DNA from 4 places in the Alteromonas sp. KUL150 genome. Region 2 is predicted to be linked to each of the others. Evidence: predicted binding sites of a transcription regulator. Region 2 holds the regulator's gene; each other region holds the start of a gene.

What was found. Region 2 encodes sigma-54, which starts transcription at its own class of promoters, with help from an activator protein. Its sites were predicted from a motif close to GTTGGCACGNNNNTNGNNT; they were not measured.
Region 1: a site for sigma-54 is predicted at 3,279-3,297, ahead of GVO62_RS16705 (DUF4097 family beta strand repeat-containing protein). Genes of this name have one in related genera too.
Region 3: a site for sigma-54 is predicted at 2,052-2,070, ahead of GVO62_RS03745 (DUF2726 domain-containing protein). Genes of this name have one in related genera too.
Region 4: a site for sigma-54 is predicted at 1,899-1,917, ahead of GVO62_RS02870 (exopolysaccharide biosynthesis protein). Genes of this name have one in related genera too.

What each region holds. Positions count from the first base shown of each region.
Region 1 covers NZ_BLIJ01000069.1:75,049-79,693, reverse strand. The annotation lists gene rluB (23S rRNA pseudouridine(2605) synthase RluB) at 1-699, shown strand, start outside; gene dkgB (2,5-didehydrogluconate reductase DkgB) at 925-1,728, shown strand; gene GVO62_RS16710 (sugar O-acetyltransferase) at 1,885-2,451, opposite strand; gene GVO62_RS16705 (DUF4097 family beta strand repeat-containing protein) at 2,491-3,162, opposite strand; gene GVO62_RS16700 (DUF445 domain-containing protein) at 4,179-4,645, shown strand, end outside.
Region 2 covers NZ_BLIJ01000033.1:58,613-63,257, reverse strand. The annotation lists gene kdsC (3-deoxy-manno-octulosonate-8-phosphatase KdsC) at 1-198, shown strand, start outside; gene lptC (LPS export ABC transporter periplasmic protein LptC) at 195-773, shown strand; gene lptA (lipopolysaccharide transport periplasmic protein LptA) at 742-1,293, shown strand; gene lptB (LPS export ABC transporter ATP-binding protein) at 1,296-2,021, shown strand; gene GVO62_RS07430 (RNA polymerase factor sigma-54) at 2,095-3,576, shown strand; gene hpf (ribosome hibernation promoting factor) at 3,607-3,894, shown strand; gene ptsN (PTS IIA-like nitrogen regulatory protein PtsN) at 3,908-4,351, shown strand; gene rapZ (RNase adapter RapZ) at 4,440-4,645, shown strand, end outside.
Region 3 covers NZ_BLIJ01000018.1:66,335-70,979, forward strand. The annotation lists gene GVO62_RS03735 (cobalamin biosynthesis protein CobD/CbiB) at 1-444, opposite strand, end outside; gene GVO62_RS03740 (5'-methylthioadenosine/adenosylhomocysteine nucleosidase) at 446-1,147, opposite strand; gene GVO62_RS03745 (DUF2726 domain-containing protein) at 1,314-1,901, opposite strand; gene GVO62_RS03750 (hypothetical protein) at 2,106-2,519, opposite strand; gene GVO62_RS03755 (FAD-dependent oxidoreductase) at 2,710-4,125, opposite strand; gene gltB (glutamate synthase large subunit) at 4,139-4,645, opposite strand, start outside.
Region 4 covers NZ_BLIJ01000014.1:56,675-61,319, forward strand. The annotation lists gene GVO62_RS02855 (sensor histidine kinase) at 1-9, opposite strand, end outside; gene GVO62_RS02860 (hypothetical protein) at 14-238, opposite strand; gene GVO62_RS02865 (sigma-54-dependent transcriptional regulator) at 254-1,585, opposite strand; gene GVO62_RS02870 (exopolysaccharide biosynthesis protein) at 2,050-2,655, shown strand; gene GVO62_RS02875 (LysR family transcriptional regulator) at 2,665-3,588, opposite strand; gene GVO62_RS02880 (rhodanese-like domain-containing protein) at 3,644-3,994, opposite strand; gene GVO62_RS02885 (ArsR/SmtB family transcription factor) at 4,178-4,489, shown strand; gene GVO62_RS02890 (PRC-barrel domain-containing protein) at 4,572-4,645, opposite strand, start outside.

The DNA of each region.
Region 1 (4,645 bases), on a different contig from region 2:
CTAATGTATAACAAGCCTGAAGGTGAACTATGCAGCCGTCATGATCCAGAAGGGCGCGACACAGTATTTGACCGACTTCCAGCTATTCGATTGGGCCGTTGGATCACGGTGGGCCGCTTGGATATGAACACTAGCGGCCTTCTGTTATTTACCAATGATGGTGAGTTAGCAAACCGCCTGATGCATCCTAAATGCGAAGTAGAGCGCGAATATGCCGTTCGCGTATTTGGTGAAGTAACGGGTAAAACGCTGCATACTTTGCAAAAAGGCGTTGAGCTTGAGGATGGTGAAGCGAAATTCCTTACCATCTCTGGCGCTCCAACCCCACAACATGCCGAAGATGAAAGCATGAACCGCTGGTATAACGTAACGTTAAAAGAAGGCCGTAACCGTGAAGTACGTAGGTTGTGGGAATCACAAGGTGTTCAGGTTAGCCGACTCATACGTGTTAAGTATGGCCCAATAGAGCTTCAAAAACGTTTGCCTCAAGGTGCGTGGGTTGAGCTTGGGTTAGAAGATGTAAACGCGCTACGTAGCCATGTTCAGCTGCCAGATGAAACGCAAACTATGATCAACGTGAGACAGGGCAAACTTGACCATGCGCGTTTAAGTCGCATGCGCCGCTCGGTTAAAAAGCATAAAGTACGTAAGCAACAAGGCTTAAGTAAACGTGCTGGGCGCCCAGCAAAACGCAAATAGCTAACTACTCGCTTTTACACAGCACTAACAAAGCCGCTAATCATTACTAGCGGCTTTTTTTATGTCTTCCTCTTATTGAGGGTTCAACAAATATTTATCCTTTCTTTTTGAATGCGTCAATTTATACCGTGTTTATACCGATCTTCTTAGTGAAACTTAGCGTAGCAAAATAGGAATATGCTACGTGACGTAGCGAAAATCTAAGACACGGAAAAGGAGATGGTAATGAAAGACATGCCTCAGTTGGGAATGGGAACATTTCGTTTAGAAGGCGAGGAAGCCCGAGAGTCAGTCAGTAAGGCGCTGGATGTTGGCTTTAGACACATAGACACCGCCCAGTTTTACGGAAATGAAGCGGAAGTGGGAGACGCGATCAAGACCAGTGGCTTAGACAGAAGCTCGCTTTTTGTTACAACGAAAGTGTGGCATGAGTCATTGGGAGACGCTCATTTTATTCCAAGCGTGCATGAAAGTTTGGAAAAATTGAAGCTAGAATACGTCGATTTACTGCTTATCCATTGGCCCTATCCTGGAAATGACATAACGTTAGAAAGTTATTTGGGAAGTCTTGCGCAAGCAAAAGCGGACGGCTTGACGCGACACATAGGTGTGTCGAACTTTACCATCGACCTGCTAGACAAAGCAGAGAGTATTTTAGGCGAGGGTGAAGTGTATACCAATCAGATTGAGATCCATCCTTTCATGCAAAATAAAAAAGTAGTGGAAGCCTGTAAAAAGAAAGGAATTCGAGCGACCGCTTATATGCCATTCGCGGTGGGGAAAGTCATGAAGGATGAAACGCTGATGCGAATTGCTCAAAATCACGATGCAACACCTGCACAAGTGGTATTGGCGTGGATGGAAAAACGTCATATTTACGCTATCCCCTCATCAACCAGTAAACAGCACTTGGCGGAAAATTTAGCGTATGGTGGTGTGCATTTGACTGATGAGGAGCTAGCGCTTATCGACGATTTAGACAATGGTGAACGTATCGTTAATCCAGACTTCGCTCCTACGTGGGATTAACCTCATACAGTTTTTATAGCTGTTAAGTTAAATAGTGAAGTAATAGATTAGCTTTTCATGTCGCCGCCTCCAATTATCAACTTTAGGCGGCGGCAAAAAATTGAGTTGAGGAAATGAAGGTAAGTTTCGATCTGCTCGCAATAAAATCCCGCACGTTTAGCTCTTCTCTACTTCTACGTGTTTAAGAATTCTGGCTGGGTTGCCTCCAATAACAACATTATCACCGAAAGATTTTGTTACTACAGAGCCCGAGGCAACAACCACGTTATCCCCTAGGCTCACGCCGGGATTTATAACAGCCATTCCACCAATCCAGCAGTTATCACCAATGGTTATGGGTTTTGCAAACTCAATTCCTGTAGCCCGTCGAACTGGGTCAATTGGATGAGTAGCGGTGTAGAGCCCAACTTGAGGAGCGATCATACAGTTATCGCCAATGGTTACTCTGGCCGCATCTAAAATAACACAGTTAAAATTGGCGTAGAAATTTTCGCCTACATAGATGTTTTCACCGTAATCGCATTTGAACGAAGACTCAATGTAAAGCCTTTTCCCCGTCGAACCGAAAAGGGCTTTTAATAGTCCTGTACGCTTTTTATGGTCACTTTGACAGGTCGCATTGAGCTCGTCTAATTGAATACGGCATTGCTTACGCAATGCCGTTAATGTTTTGTCTGACGGGTAGTATAAATCGCCAGCGAGCATTTTTTCTTGTTCGGTCATAAGGTTTTAAACACAGCGCTACAAAATAATGTCGATACGTTACTGCGCACTACCATAGCTTACAACGACTTTTTGTTTTAACGTTTCGCTTTCAATGTCTAAATTGACAGGGCGTTTTAAAATAATATTGCCTTCAACAGTAACTGAAGCGCTTATAGACAGCGTAGGTTTGTCATCAGATTTGTTTCCCCATGAGCTTTCATTCTCTCTGTAAATAATATCGCCATGTACGTGAGAATTACCAGAAAGCGTAATATCACCGTTTAGTGTTTTGATATGTTTCTCTATTTTGGTATCTGCTGCCGTGATATCACCATTTACTGTTTCAACGCTGCCGCCCACGCTACTTTGAGAAGGCAGCGCTACGTTTCCATTTACAGTCTCTAAGTCTTTAAGCACAGTTAAATGTGAAGATGCATTCACGTCTCCATTGACGATATCAATATTTCGGACAGTCACATGACTACCCATTTCAAGGTTGCCGTTAACAATGTTGACTTCGTCAGCACCCGCATTGTCGCTAATCTCAACATTACCGTTTACCGAAGAAATATCGCCGGCATGCTTTCCTTCTGCAATGTCTATATTGCCTAGAATAGAGCTTAAGTCACTGCCATCCAATGCACCAGCATTCCCCACATGTATAACGCAACCAGAAAGAAGAGATGCAGAAAGCAGAAGCGCTGTTGAGGTTAAAATAGACTTTTTCATATTCTTATATCCTTAACGGTTTTTATATATTTTTGATAGCACGCTTGTTTCGATGTATTAATCAGTAAACTGTCGAGTTTTACTTCAACGTTATTTATCACATTACTCATCACGTTTTTCACGTTACGTGCCATTATTTAAAATATAATTAAAACAAAAGGATAGCGTTTTTGTTCGAAAGGCGGAACTCAACGCGGTGGCGTAATTATTAGCTTAATAGCCTCATCAACTAACGTGTAGTGCATTTGACCATCTGAGATATCGATACACGAAGGTACAGAAGTGCAGAAGTGGACAGACACTAAGCTCGCTAGAGCACAGAAAGGGACATACATTTAATTGAAGCTTTGCATTAAAGAAAGGGACAGACACTTGAGAAAAGTGGTTTGAAGCTAACTTAATAAGGTTTAAGTGGGTGTCCAAAACTTGCACGTAAAACATTTACGAAAGTACAGACGTGGACAGACACTCGAAACTCCGCTTTAAAGTGAGAGGAGGCGTCTGAGAAATGTGATTTTGTGTCAATCCGCTGAGAGATTTAAGTGGGTGTCCAGAGATGACACCAAGAAATGCACTGATACTGATGATGGTTTCGCAATATAAAATAGGGGTGATAGAGTAAGTAAAGGCTGAATATGTGTGCAATTTATTTATTGAACGCTGCCCACCTTCTCATCCGAGAAGCGATCCTAATAACAACTTTGGCAATAGCTGAATTAGAGCTACTTGATGACTCAGTAACAAAAAATCCGTTTTAACGTGATGCCGAGACTCTCCGGTTTGGTGATAAGGCCTATTGTTTGCATACTAAATGATGAGTACGACTTGCCGACTTCTGTATCTTCACAGATAAGAGGTGGTAAGAACGCTATTAATAGTCAGAGAAAAATAGTAAAGCTACATCGCCTGAGCAAGGCGCCTTAGATATTTTCCTTCTGTGGTTAAGAACGTTTTAAAAAAACGACATACATCTAATCGGCCAAGATGACAAACGATTAATCTAAACGGAGCAGTAGATGCAGGACAAATATGCACAATTGAATAAAGCTAAGCGGCTAGCCTTGTACTGTTTAATTTTTGCCGCGTGTGTATTTGTTTCAACAATATTATTTCCTAAGTTTTATACAGAATTGCAAGGTGCCTGGTGGTTGGGGCTTATAAAGATGGCCAGTGAGGCAGCGCTCGTTGGTGGCCTCGCCGATTGGTTTGCTGTGACCGCACTGTTTAAACCAATACCTGCAAAATATCCCATTCCTCACACCAACATAGTCGCTAGCAATAAGTCTGTTATTGCTAATAACTTGTCATTATTCGTAAAAGAAAAGTTCTTTCATCCCGAAGCGATAGAAAAGCTTATTCGCGATAGTGATCCTGCCAAAGGAGCGGGAAGATGGTTGTCCCAAAAGAAAAACTCTGCTCGTTTGAGCCGATTTTTGTGTGATGCTTTGGCTGGCGTGATGCGTGTACTTGATGATAAACCGGT
Region 2 (4,645 bases):
GGCGATGATATGCCTGACACAGGTATGTTTAAGCATGTAGCAGTCAAGATTGCGGTTGCCGATGCGCATCCTTTTGTCGCTAAACAAGCCAACTGGATTACCACACTCCCGGGGGGGTTTGGTGCGGTTCGTGAAATATCGGACACCATTTTACAAGCCAAGGGTGTGGCGAATGAAATATTCGGAGCAAGTGTATGAGCCAATTTGGCTTTAATCGCTTAGGACTCAGTATATCTTCGCTTTTTATTCTAGCGATGTTGATGTATGTACCAACATGGATGGAAGAGGAGCCAGAAGCGCAGAGCAGTGGTGAAAATGACGCATTAAAGCCCACTTATAAAGCGAAAAATTTAACCACGACCCTCTACAATCAAGAGGGGGAGCTGAACCATAAGGTTTTTGCTGAATCAATGGAGCATTACGACCAACTAGGTTTTGTCTTGTTTCAACAACCTAGATATACCCTTTATACCGAAAATGCAACGTCTCCTTGGGTTGTTACGGCTAAAGAAGGCACACTCTACAACAACGAGCTTATTCAGCTGGAAAATCGCGTTGTTATTGAGAACCAAACGAGCGATGATTTTGTCCAAAGCTTATCAACCGAATATATTCAAATAAATTTGGACACCAAACAAATGACTTCTGACCAGCCCGTTGAAATACAAGGTACTCAGTACGTTATTTTGAGCAATGGGTTTAACGCGAATTTACGCACACAAGAATACGAGCTATTAGATCATGTACAAACCACTTATTCCCCTAGCAACTAGCCTTTTTCTTGCCATCGCTAGCGGTGCGGTGATCGCGAGCGAAGACGACTTTTCGCAGCCCATAAAAATAGGTTCAAACACCCAGTTTATTGATGGGAAAAACAAGACTGCACTTTATAAAGAAGACGTTCTCATCACACAGGGTTCACTACTGATTGAAGCGGACGAAGTTGAAGTTATCGCCAGTGAAGGTAGCGGTCGTGAAATTTTCATCGCTAGAGGCAAACCGGCGAGCTACTCTCAAACTTTAGAAGACGGCACGCCTGTTTCGGCAAAAGCCAATGAAATTCGTTACGAGGTTATTAACCGCACCATTTCTCTCGCTGGCAATGCCGAACTTCAGCAAGACACGAGTAAAGTGCAAGGTGACAACATTACATTTGATATGATTACCGAGCAATTGCTTGCTACTGGCGGCAGCGGAGAAGATGGTGAAGGTCGCGTTACGACGGTATTTACGCCTGACACCATTCGTAAAACATCGAAAAAGCAAGACAAAGATAGTGAGGACAACAAATAGCCATGGCCACTCTTAGCGCAACTAACCTTGCTAAGGCTTATAAATCTCGTCAAGTGGTGAGAGACGTTAGCCTTTCTGTTTCTACAGGGCAAATTGTTGGTCTTCTTGGTCCAAACGGCGCTGGTAAGACCACCACGTTTTATATGATTGTAGGTCTGGTACCCCTGGACAAAGGCAAGATTGAAATTGACGAAAACGAGCTCACTCATCAACCCATGCATGAGCGCGCACGCCGCGGAATTGGCTACCTTCCACAAGAGGCATCAATATTTAGAAAGTTGACCGTTCACGAAAATATCATGGCAATTTTGCAAACTCGTAAAGATTTAAATTCACACCAGCAAGAAGAAGAAGCTGACGCACTACTTGATGAATTTAATATCAACCATATACGTAATAGTGCGGGTATGAGTTTGTCGGGTGGTGAGCGACGCCGGGTGGAGATAGCACGAGCGTTAGCGGCAAATCCACAATTTATTTTATTAGACGAACCATTCGCTGGTGTTGATCCAATATCAGTTAATGATATAAAGAAGATAATACAACATCTTCGTGATAGAGGAATTGGTATCCTTATCACTGACCATAACGTACGAGAAACATTGGATGTTTGCGAAAAAGCGTACATTGTGAGTCATGGCGAGCTTATTGCGCAAGGAACAGCGGAACAGGTTTTAAGTAATCAAAAAGTAAGGGATGTATACCTAGGCGAACAATTCAGGCTATAGTTAATGTAACCGAATTGTCATTTTTCAATTTCGCTCTGGTATATTCAATTTAGAGCATTTAAATAAGACGTAGATGAAACCATCTTTACAGCTAAAATTTAGCCAACAACTTACCATGACACCTCAGCTTCAGCAGGCTATTAAATTGCTGCAGCTGTCTACTCTTGATCTTCAACAGGAGATTCAAGAGGCGCTTGACTCTAACCCACTGTTAGAAGTTGAGGAAGGTAATGACGAGCCTCAATCAGAAAAGAACAATCTCGATAATGATGATGGAGCATCAGAAGCGTCTGCTACTGCATCAAGCGACACCCTGGAAGCCGGAGATGCGTTAGAAAAAAACGATCTCCCTGACGAGTTGCCTATCGACAGTACGTGGGATGAGTATTATTCCGCATCTTCAGCGCCAGCGCCAGGTCCATCAAGTGATGATGAACAGATTTTCCAAGGCGAAACTACTGACGATATTCAAGAACACCTTTCTTGGCAGATGCGCCTGACCCATTTCTCGGAAACTGACCGGGCAATTGCAACGGCGATTATTGACTCGATTGATGAATCTGGCTATCTAACCGTCTCTCTTGAAGAAATTCTTGATGCGGTAAACGATGATGACTTAGAAGAGCCTATAGAGATGGACGAAGTAGAGTGCGTATTAAAGCGTATTCAAATGTTCGACCCCATTGGTTCTGGTTCACGGACACCTCAAGAGTGTTTAATGGTTCAGCTTCGCCAATTTTCAGACGATACGCCGTGGCTCGCTGAAGCGAAGCAGTTAATCGAAGAGTACTCTGACCTTCTTAGTAGCAAAGACTATCGCACGTTAATGCGTAAGAGTCGCCTGAAGGAAGATCAGCTGCGTGAGGCTATGCGTTTGTTACAAACCTTGAATCCTCGCCCAGGTAGTGCTTTAGTTACTAAAGAGCCTGAATATGTTATTCCTGATGTTTCAGTCGCCAAAAAGAATGGTCGTTGGGTGGTAGAATTAAACCCCGACAGCCTGCCTAAATTAAGCGTGAATCAACAGTACGCTGCGATGAGTCGTCGTGCAAAGAACAGTAGCGACTCTCAATTCATCCGCTCACACATGCAAGAAGCCAAGTGGTTCATAAAGAGCCTAGAGTCACGCAATGAAACCCTGATGAAGGTTGCGAATTGCATTGTGCAGCAGCAGATGGGTTTTTTCGAGCACGGCCCGGAAATGATGAAACCAATGGTGTTAAATGATGTCGCAGAAATGGTAGATATGCACGAATCGACTATTTCTCGTGTGACGACGCAAAAATACATGCACACACCACGTGGTATTTTTGAACTGAAGTACTTCTTTTCAAGTCACGTTGCGACAGAGTCTGGTGGTGAGTGTTCATCCACCGCTATTCGAGCATTGATCAAGAAGCTGGTGGCCGCTGAAAATGTTAGCAAGCCGCTAAGTGATAGCAAGATTGCTTCATTGTTGGCCGAGCAAGGCATAAAAGTCGCTCGGCGGACAATAGCAAAATACCGGGAATCGTTATCGATCCCGCCGTCGAACCAACGCAAAAGCCTTATTTAAACGGGCTCTATAATATAAGGAAGACGAAATATGCAAATCAACCTTACTGGTCATCATGTCGAAATCACCGACTCTTTGCGTAATTATGTCGATACGAAGTTCAGCAAACTTGAACGTCACTTTGATCACATTTCTAATGTGCATGTCATCCTGAACGTTGAAAAATTAAATCAAAAAGCCGAAGCGACTGTTCATTTAAGTGGCGCAGAAGTATTCGCATCCTCAGAAAACACCGACATGTATGCGGCGATTGACAGCATGGTTGATAAACTCGACCGGCAAGTAATCAAGCATAAGGAAAAACTGAAAAAACATTAGTAGTTAATTAAGCATGGACATACAAGCCATCGTAAGTCTGGACCGCACTGAATGTGCGGTTCAGTGTAATAGTAAAAAACGAATTCTTGAGATAATCGCAGATATTGCCGCCAAAAATAATGAGAACATCGACTCGGCGACGGTACTCAACAGTCTAATGTCTCGAGAGCGTATGGGAAGCACGGGTATCGGTAACGGTATTGCCTTGCCTCACGGACGTTTAGCGGGTCTCGATAAAGTAATTGCAATTGTCGTAACCTGTACACCGGCTATAGATTTTGACGCCTTAGATGAAAAGCCGGTAGATATATTTTTTGCTTTACTGGTTCCTGAAGAGCAAACCGAAGGGCATTTACAAACCTTGGCAACAGTTGCCGGTAAACTGAGCGACAAAGAGACGATTAAGGCAATACGCCGCGCTACAAAGAGCGATGAGATCCTCTCTGCATTATGTTAATTTCTAATGCCCGTTTGTATTTGGGCAATTGAGCCGTTTCAATCGATAACGCAAACAAGATAAAACCAGTCTATTAGGGAGAAATGAGGTGAAGCTGATTATAATCAGTGGTCGTTCGGGTTCTGGTAAATCTGTGGCGCTACGAGCACTAGAAGATTTAGGCTATTACTGTGTTGACAACATTCCGGTAAATCTACTCCCTACCCTCACTCACACGGTTGTTGATGAATACGATCAAGTCGCGGTGAGTATTGATGTCAGAAATTTACCTAAGAACCCTGATGACCTAGTCGA
Region 3 (4,645 bases), on a different contig from region 2:
GGCTTTAGCAATGCCAATATCAGACAAAGAGCCACATTGCCTCGCGGTCATTGTTTGCACCATCTCTCTTGCGAGAGACTTTTTATTTCTTCCCACACTTGCCAACACTCGTTTGTATTGTTGGCGCTGGTAGCCAAAATCGAGTAGCGCAATAAGAATGATGGCCTCGAAGAAAATAGGGTATTGGGCCATATAGACTAAAATGGCAATACAAGTTACCAATGGAGCAAGCAGGACAAGTGCAGCGAGAGTGCCTGAAATATAATGCTGGCTAGGGCCATAGTCGCGAGATGGTACGACTTTGCGCCCCATCTGTTGTACAAGGTAGCGCATTAGTGTTAGTGGATGAGTACTTTGGGGCCAGCGCCATATTGCGTCTACGGCGACAGCTAACCAAAGTACTAATAGCGACTGATATCTAGGGTCGCTAATAATGTCTGTCATCTTATTTTGCGAGGGCTTTTATCATCGCCATTACAAGCTGTGCTGAATTTTTGGCAGCAGTGTCTAAATATTCTTTGAAGCTAACCGATGATGTTTTTCCAGCAATGTCCGACAGCGAACGAATCACAAGAAATGGCGTGTCAAGCATGTAGCAAGTTTGGCCTATAGCGGCGCCTTCCATTTCAACTGCTTTCATATCAGGAAATTTCTCACGTAGTTCTGCCACGGCTTCATCGCTGCCGATAAATGCATCGCCAGTACAAATTAAGCCAGTTGTCGATTGAAGCGATGTAATTGTTGCCGCAGCATTATGTGCTGCTTCCATCAGTGTGGTATCACAACGAAAATCTTCAGGCATACCGGCACATTGACCTAGCTTATAACCAAAATGAGTCAGGTCGGCATCATGGTGAATGACGTGGCTAGCAATCACCAAATCGCCAATGTTGAGGGCTTTATCAAAACCACCGGCTGAACCGGTATTCACCACAGCATCGGGGGCGTACTGCTCAATAAGCACAGTGGTGGCAAGGGCTGCAGCAACTTTACCAATACCGCATTTAACTAACACAACGTCTAAGTCGTTAAGTGTGCCTTCATAAAATGTAAGGTGCTTCCATTGCGTTTCTTTTACATCGCAAAGTGACGCTTTAAGTAGCGCAACTTCTTCGTCCATTGCACCTAAAATACCAATTTTTTTCATAACTATACCGACGATGTTGAGGGGATTTAACGGGTGAATACGCTCTAAAGTGGTTTAATTGTATAAGGAAATCTTTAAAACTGACAGAAAAATGCCTTTGTTACTGCTATTTGAGAGTAAGAAAATAGCAATGTAACAAAGGCTAGGGGAAGTTAGGCTTGTTAGATTAAGCCGCCGCGGGTCTGCTTGAACGAATTGGGCGAGTTGGTCGCTTGGTCGGCTCAGGGTTATGAGTCGGCAATTGAGCCATCTTCTGCTGAAGGCGACGGTATGGAATGAGTTTATTTTCCAGACATTCGCGAATGTCATCTACCGTATAGCCAGACTTTACTTTAATTCTTGCGTGAGGAAGGCCAGCAGCGTCGAGCGCTCCTGTGACAAACCAGTCTTTCTGAGTTTTGTAGCCTTCTTTACCTTGGCTGTGAACTAAATCGATAGCCATTACAGGGCTCATATCTTGTTTGTTTACTAAAACAAAATCTAATTGACGGCTAGATGCTCTGCTTAACGCTTGGCTAGCCGTTTTTTTGTTGGTTGACTGTCGCACTGCAATGAGGTCGTTAAGGCGCACGCGGCACACAATTCTAAACTCTCTACCTACGGCCTGCTCTATTAGATTTAGGAACGTATGCTCCACAGGAGTAAATAATTGTGGCTTTCGTCTAAATGGAAACGCGACCCCGCCATCTGACAATTTAATGGCACCTAGCGCAACTAAAATAAGTAACATCATTAGAATAATTGCCAATTCCATCGTAACCCTCGCAAATATCAAAAAATAAAAGCCCGTGACAATTCGGTTGGTTAAGGTGCGCTAGTTTTTTGAAACTAACTCGAGCACTTTAGCTTTACCAGTGTCAGAAAAATGACACCAAGCATTGTCACCGTGTTGTACTTATCGAAATTGCAAGCCAGATGCCAACATGAGTAGTTTTACATGGCTTTTTAAACTGAGGGATTATTTACTGTTTGACGTAACCAGAATATCGATTTGGGAACCAGCATTATCGGGGCTTATTACTACCCTAATAGCCTTATCTTCAGACGTGAGTAACGTGCGCCCGCTAACGGGGGAGTGAGCTTTTAGCAAGGGATGTGCGGCTTGATAGAAACCGAGCATCTCCCGTGTGGAGCGTGGAGAATGGTAAACCATTACCGCTGTCATGCTTTCGTCAAATGCTTGGCATTGGCGGGCCTCTTCGGAAATTTTAACTTGCTGAAATTCCGATGGGCAAGACACTAAAGTAGGTTGCTTCGCAAAAGCGCTCTTTGAAGCAGCGTTAACCGAAACAGTATCGCCGTAGGATGAGCCACTTGTGCTAGCGAACACTGTCAAACATAGGGCGAGTTTTTTAATGTCTAAGTTCTTCATAAATAGCGTTTTGCGTAGTTTAATTCTTATTTGAATTTAGAATACTAGAGCCGTTGGTCCAGTACATCAACTAAACCTTGGTCTATTAACGTATGTTCTCAGCAGTTTTCGTATTTTCTGGGCACGCTAAAACAAAAAAGCTCGATAGTCAGACTATCGAGCTTTTCGTTAGCGGTTATTTTAGTGCTGCTTAAACGCCGATGTAGTCCATAATGCCTTCTGCGGCTTTACGACCTTCGTCAATTGCAGTAACAACCAGGTCACTACCACGTACCATATCGCCACCAGCAAACACCTGGGGATGAGAGGTTTGAAAGGCGAACTTACCTGCTGAAGGGGCGCGTACGCGTCCTTTTTCATCAAGCATGATGCCGAAATCTCCGAACCATGGTGCCGGGCTTGGTTGGAAGCCAAACGCAATGATAACTGCATCCGCTTCAAGTACGTGCTCTGAACCTTCTACTTCCACAGGGCGACGACGACCATTGGCATCTGGTGGCCCCATTTCTGTCTTAACGAGCTTAACGCCACAAGCTTTACCGTTTTCATCAACAGCAATGTCTAGCGGCTGGAGGTTAAATTTAAACTCTACACCTTCTTCCTTAGCGTTAACTACTTCTCGGCGTGATCCGGGCATACTCTCTTCGTCACGACGGTAAGCGCAGGTTACCTGTGCAGCGCCTTGACGGATTGACGTACGCACACAGTCCATGGTGGTATCACCACCACCTAATACAACTACGCGCTTGCCTTTCATATCAATGAAATCAGAGGGGGCTTTTTCAAGGCCCATTACGCGATTGGTATTAGCGATAAGGAAAGGTAGGGCTTCGTAAACACCTTCAACGTGCTCGTTGTCAAAGCCGCCTTGCATCGACTTGTAGGTACCCATGCCAAGGAAAACAGCATCGTATTTATCAAGCAAGTCTTGGAACTGGATGTCTTTACCGATTTCGGTATTAAGTACGAACTCAACACCCATCTCGGTAAAGATTTGGCGGCGTAGCTTTATTACGTCTTTCTCTAATTTGAAAGACGGAATACCAAACGTAAGTAGGCCACCGATTTCTTCGTATTTGTCGTAAACGACAGGTTTAACGCCGTTACGAACCAGAATATCAGCACATGCAAGGCCTGCAGGACCTGCACCCACGATAGCCACTTTTTTGTCGGTCCATACCACGTCTGACATGTCTGGGCGCCAACCCATTTTAAACGCAGTATCAGTAATATACTTTTCAATACTACCGATGGTGACCGCACCAAAATCGTCATTCAGCGTACAAGCGCCTTCGCAGAGCCTGTCTTGTGGGCAAACGCGACCACAGACCTCTGGCAAGCTGTTAGTTTTATGCGAAAGCTCTGCGGCTTCTAAAATTCGGCCTTCGTTAGCCAAGCTCAACCACTGAGGAATGTAGTTGTGCACGGGACACTTCCATTCGCAATAGGGGTTACCGCAGTCCAAGCAGCGATCTGCTTGGCCTTCGGTTTGAGATTGGCTAAGCGGCTGATAAATTTCCGCGAACTCATGTTTGCGTACCATGATCGGCTTTTTCGGCGGATCGATACGTTCAACATCGACAAATTGATATACGTTCTTTGCCATAAACTAAATCCTCTTACTGAGCCTGAATGCGTAATTCAGCACTTGAACGACTGATGTGACCAAGCAAGTTTTTCACATCACTGGTTTTTGGCTTAATAAGCTTAAAGCGTTTCAGCGTTGCGGCGAAATCAGTAAGCAACGATAACGAATGCTCGCTTCCTGTTTCTTCGTAATGCTGATTAATTAAGCCACGTAAGTGCTCAGCAAGAATTGCTTTATCTTCAATTGACATAACATCGACTAGTTCGGCATTTACACGGTTGTCAAGATCGTCGCCATCATCCATAAGATAGGCAAAACCACCTGTCATACCAGCACCGAAGTTAACACCAACCGGACCAAGAACAGCCACAATACCGCCTGTCATGTACTCGCAGCCGTTATCCCCAATACCTTCCACTACCGCAATGGCACCAGAGTTACGAACGCCAAAGCGCTCACCGGCACGGCCAGCAGCAAACAGCTTACCGCCGGTTGCACCGTAAAGGCAGGTGTTACCCATAATGGCGCTGTCGTGGGC
Region 4 (4,645 bases), on a different contig from region 2:
AGAAATCATTTAACTAATCCGCAATGTTGTCACCCAAGTCTGAGGTCATTTCAGTAAGGGTGTGGCTGCAGTCTTTCGCACTGCTAATTATTTTGTCTAACGCCGCAATTGCCTTTTCAGGGGCGACGTCTCCGTTTAAAGCCATTTTTACAAGTTCAGCCTGCATTGAAATCCTGTTAAGCGGCTTGCGTGCATCGTGTACGAAAACACTTAGCTTCGAAAATTCCTCGCTAGTCATACCGAATACCTCTTTTTATTCGTCTTTACTTAAATCACCATAGGCATGAAGACGGTTATAAAGCGTTTTAGTGCTGATCCCCAGCATTTCGGCTGCGGTGGTTTTATTGCCGTTCACTTTTTCAAGCGTGGCATAAATGAGTTCTTTTTCTACGTCCTCTATTGTCCTACCTGCCTGTAGCGCAGGGGTAGTACTTTGCTTTTGCGCAAAAGGAGACTCAATCGTTTTAGGAAGCTCAATTTCACTTTTTTCTGGGTCACTCATGATGGCAGCACGGTGAACAAAATGTCTCAATTCGCGAACGTTACCCGGCCAGTCATAGGCTTGTAACGTTTCAAGTTGGCTATCTTCCCAACGATAAATCGAGCCATTGTCTTTGTTGAATTCAGCGATAAAGGTTTTAGCAAGCAGCGGTATATCTTCTTTGCGTTCACGTAGGGGAGGGATAGTAATAGGAAAAACAGCAAGCCTAAAATAAATATCTTCTCGAAGTACCTTACTTTGTGCAATTTCTTCCATAGTGCGGTTCGTAGCCGAAACAACACGACAATTAACCGGAATCGATTTGGTTCCGCCAACGCGAAGTACAACTTTGTTTTCCAATACCCGAAGCAAATTCGGCTGCATATCAATTGGCATTTCTGTAATTTCATCAAGGAAAAGTGTGCCGCCTTCCGCTTGCTCGAATACACCTTCTTTTCTGCCTACAGCACCCGTAAATGCCCCTTTTTCATGACCGAATAATTCGCTTCCAATTAGTTCTTTAGAAAACGCGCCACAGTTTGTAGCGATATAGGGGCCTTCACTTTCAGAGGCGCGATGGATTGCGGCAGCAACCACTTCTTTACCTACGCCACTTTCACCTAGCAGCATAACGTTTGCACTTGTTTTACTGACGCGAGCAATAAGCTTATACAAGTCTTTCATCACCGGCGATTCGCCGATAAGTAAGTCAAAATGCTTCTCTATTTTTGCTTCTTCTGGCTCTTTACTCTTCTTTTTCTGACTTAGAACTGCTTCAATTTCTTCTCGTTGAATAGGTTTAACGAGGTAATCAACAGTCGGCCCACAAAGCCCTTTTATAACGCTCTTTACAGAAGGGTGACCAGTTATTAATGTAACTCGTGGTCGCTTTGGAAGTGCGTCTAATTCATTAAACAGGTGAGCCCCGCTACCATCAGGCAGCATAAAATCTAGTAAAACGTGGTCAAAGGTTTCTTTTTTTAACCAATCTCGCGCTTCTTCTAGTGTTCCGGCAGTAAGTACTTCATGCCCCAAAAATTCAATAATGGTACAGGCAACTTCTGTGAATTCGGCGTCGTCATCAACTAAAAGTACGGTTAGCACGTGGATGTCCCTCTCTTCTATTCCTAATTGGAAAAACTTGGAATTTAATCAATATTATGGTTTTCATAGTTCAGTCATCGCAGCATTACGAAATTTGCTATCGAAAGCTAGACAACTGCATACGTCAATTCTTTATAACTAGGAAAGTTAACTCGGCAGACGAAACAACCCATTCAAACTAGACCGCGTTTGTTGAGTAGTAACCTTTGAAGCTATTCCTATATTTCTAATTTTTGTTATTCGCAAAAACGTTTTATAAAAAGTGAATTTGCAAAAAACATTCCCATGCGCGCGATAGTTGTATCAAGTACCCAATGGCACATTTTTCGCACAGCTTTCATCTAATCATTGTTCGCAATATGAAGTGCTTTGTCTCTAAAATGCGCTTTATATTAGATTTTTAGCGAGGAATTCGTCAAACAGCATACCAGTTCACAGGTAAAGTTAAATCAAAGGATTTGAAAATGTTGGGAAAAACAGCTGAAAGATCAATGACATTATATGAGCTTCTTGGAAGAATGCAGCCCAGAGCTCAACAAGATGTCTTTCATCTTGCTGATTTTTGGAGTGTCTTAGAAAAAAGAGGCTTCGGTCCAATGCTTGCCTTGCCTTCATTTATCGCTTGTACACCTATTGGAGCTATTCCAGGAGTGCCATCTATAACAGGTGTGACGATTTTACTTATCTCTTTGCAAATTTTACTCGGTCAACGTCACCCGTGGCTCCCAGAAAAAGTAATGGAATTACAATGTGACGCCGACCAACTTAGATCGATAGTTGAAAAAGCGAAACCTTATGCGGTACGTATCGATCGATTCTTAGTTCCTCGGTGCTTTTTTATGCGTCAAACGGTTTTTCGATCGTTAATTGCATTGAACTGTATGCTATGCGGTGCGGTAATGATGCCACTGGAACTCATTCCGTTTATGGGTTTAATTCCTGCGTTTGCTGTTTTGGTTATGGCAATAGGTATGGCCACTGACGATGGAGCAGTGGCTTTAGTTGGTGTGTCTGTTTCACTTCTAGGTTTTGTTTTAGGTTTTGAACAGCTCAGCGGCATCTTGAGCTAGTCAAGACGTTTAATCCGTACTACTGTCTATGATTAAGTCGGAGGTTGGAAGGTTCATCGTTTGATAACGTAATTCTCCGATAAAAGCGCGAGCCGCAGGACCAAGTGTGTCACCATCCTCAAAAGATAGATAAAGCAGCGCTTTTCTCAACGCAGCATTGTTGTCCAGCGGCAGGGGAACCAAGGTTCCGTCTTCAAGTTTGTCTTTAATAATAGCAATAGGCAACCACGCAAATCCTAAACCCTGCGCAATAACATCTACCGATGTCCTTACATGACTCACTGTCCACCGCTGTTCCGCTCCTAACCAGCCGACGTCAGCCTTACGTTCAGTTGATGAATCTCGAACCACAATCTGACGGTGAGCCTTTAAATCCTCTAACGTGAGTGTCCTACCCAACTGGTGTAACGGGTGGTGGGCGTGTGCGACGGCTACAAACTCGATCTCGCATAGATCTTCACTAAAACCATTTGGAAGGACGAAGGGCGAAATGCCCATATCCACCTTACCGCTGCTCAACAGAGAGTTTGCACCGCTCAATACGGTTTCCTCTAATTCAATACGCAACAAGGGATATTCGTCTGACACTTTTGCGAGAACGTTATATAGCAGTTCCGACGGAAATATTATATCGACAGCGATACGTAATGTAGTTTCTGTTCCAGCCTGAAGACTGCTTGCCACCGCTTCTAATTTGTGTGCCTCATCCAGCAAAAAACTAGCGCGACGATACATTAAATCGCCCTGCGGCGAGAGCTGTACTTTTCGTCCAATGTTTTCAAATAATCTGACACCGATAGCGTTTTCTAACTTTTGTACAGCATGATGAACACTTGACTGACTTTTATGTACTTCTACGGCGGCCTGATTAAAACCGCCTGCGTCGACAACGGCTTTGAACATTCGCCACTGTTCTAATGTGGATTTCAGCATGTATCGCTCTTTCTCTTTCTTTTCAGGCTTTTATATCACATGAGTTAATATTGAGTCATTTATCGCTAACTTCGTTAATTGTAGGCACTGAGCACGTTACAACAGATATATTTTCGTAACCTAATTTAGTTAGCTGCTCTGCCGCGAGCTTAGCGCGAACACCTGAGGCACAGTGAATGTAAAGGGGTGTGGATGCATCTTTGAATTGCTCAAGGGCTTTCATTTCGAGAACGCCACGGGGGATGTGTAATGCAGAACGAACGGGTTGCTCATTTGCCTCTGCGGCTTCCCTCACGTCAATTAATGTACCTCCATTATTTTCTAACTCATTAAACGCCTGTTCTGCCGTCACAGTTCTAAAGTTAACGTCGATATTTTCTAACCGAGTCTTGATGTCAATGAGCATTTGGTTTCCTTTAAGTTAAGCTGGTGAACAACGCATTAACGTTTATATTTGCAATTTAGGATAGCAGAACAAGAGTCTTGACTGAAATTCATCGTATAAAATAGCCAATCGGCAATTTGTTTTATACTTTAGTATAATAAAGGGGTAAATTAGCCCAGTTATTTTACAAAAAAGGAAGTGCTTATGTCCGAGGATATGGTTATAGGTTCAAACGCGATAATGGAACATGCCGCAGAAGCTGAAATTTTTCTCAAGCAGTTTGCAAACAAAACGCGCCTTATGGTGCTTTGCTCATTACTCGAAGAGGAAAAGTCGGTTACTGAACTTCTTGATGTTGTCGACGTGTCTCAGCCAGTAATATCACAGCATCTCGCCTTACTGCGAGAGTCAAAAATGGTAGCCACGCGTAGAGAGGGGCAAACTATCTTTTATCGTTTAGCTGATGAACGGGTTAAACGTTTGATAGCCTTAATGTTCGAATTTTTTTGCAAATGAAGTAAAAATTATCGTAAAAGACTCTCAAAACAATGTCCGTTTAAAGAAACGGACATTGAAAGAGAAAGGCATATCGCCTCATTTATATATTGCTATTAAGGTCACTGCATAGCGTTGCAATGTAACCATCTTCAGAAATCTTATCGTTATCCACTT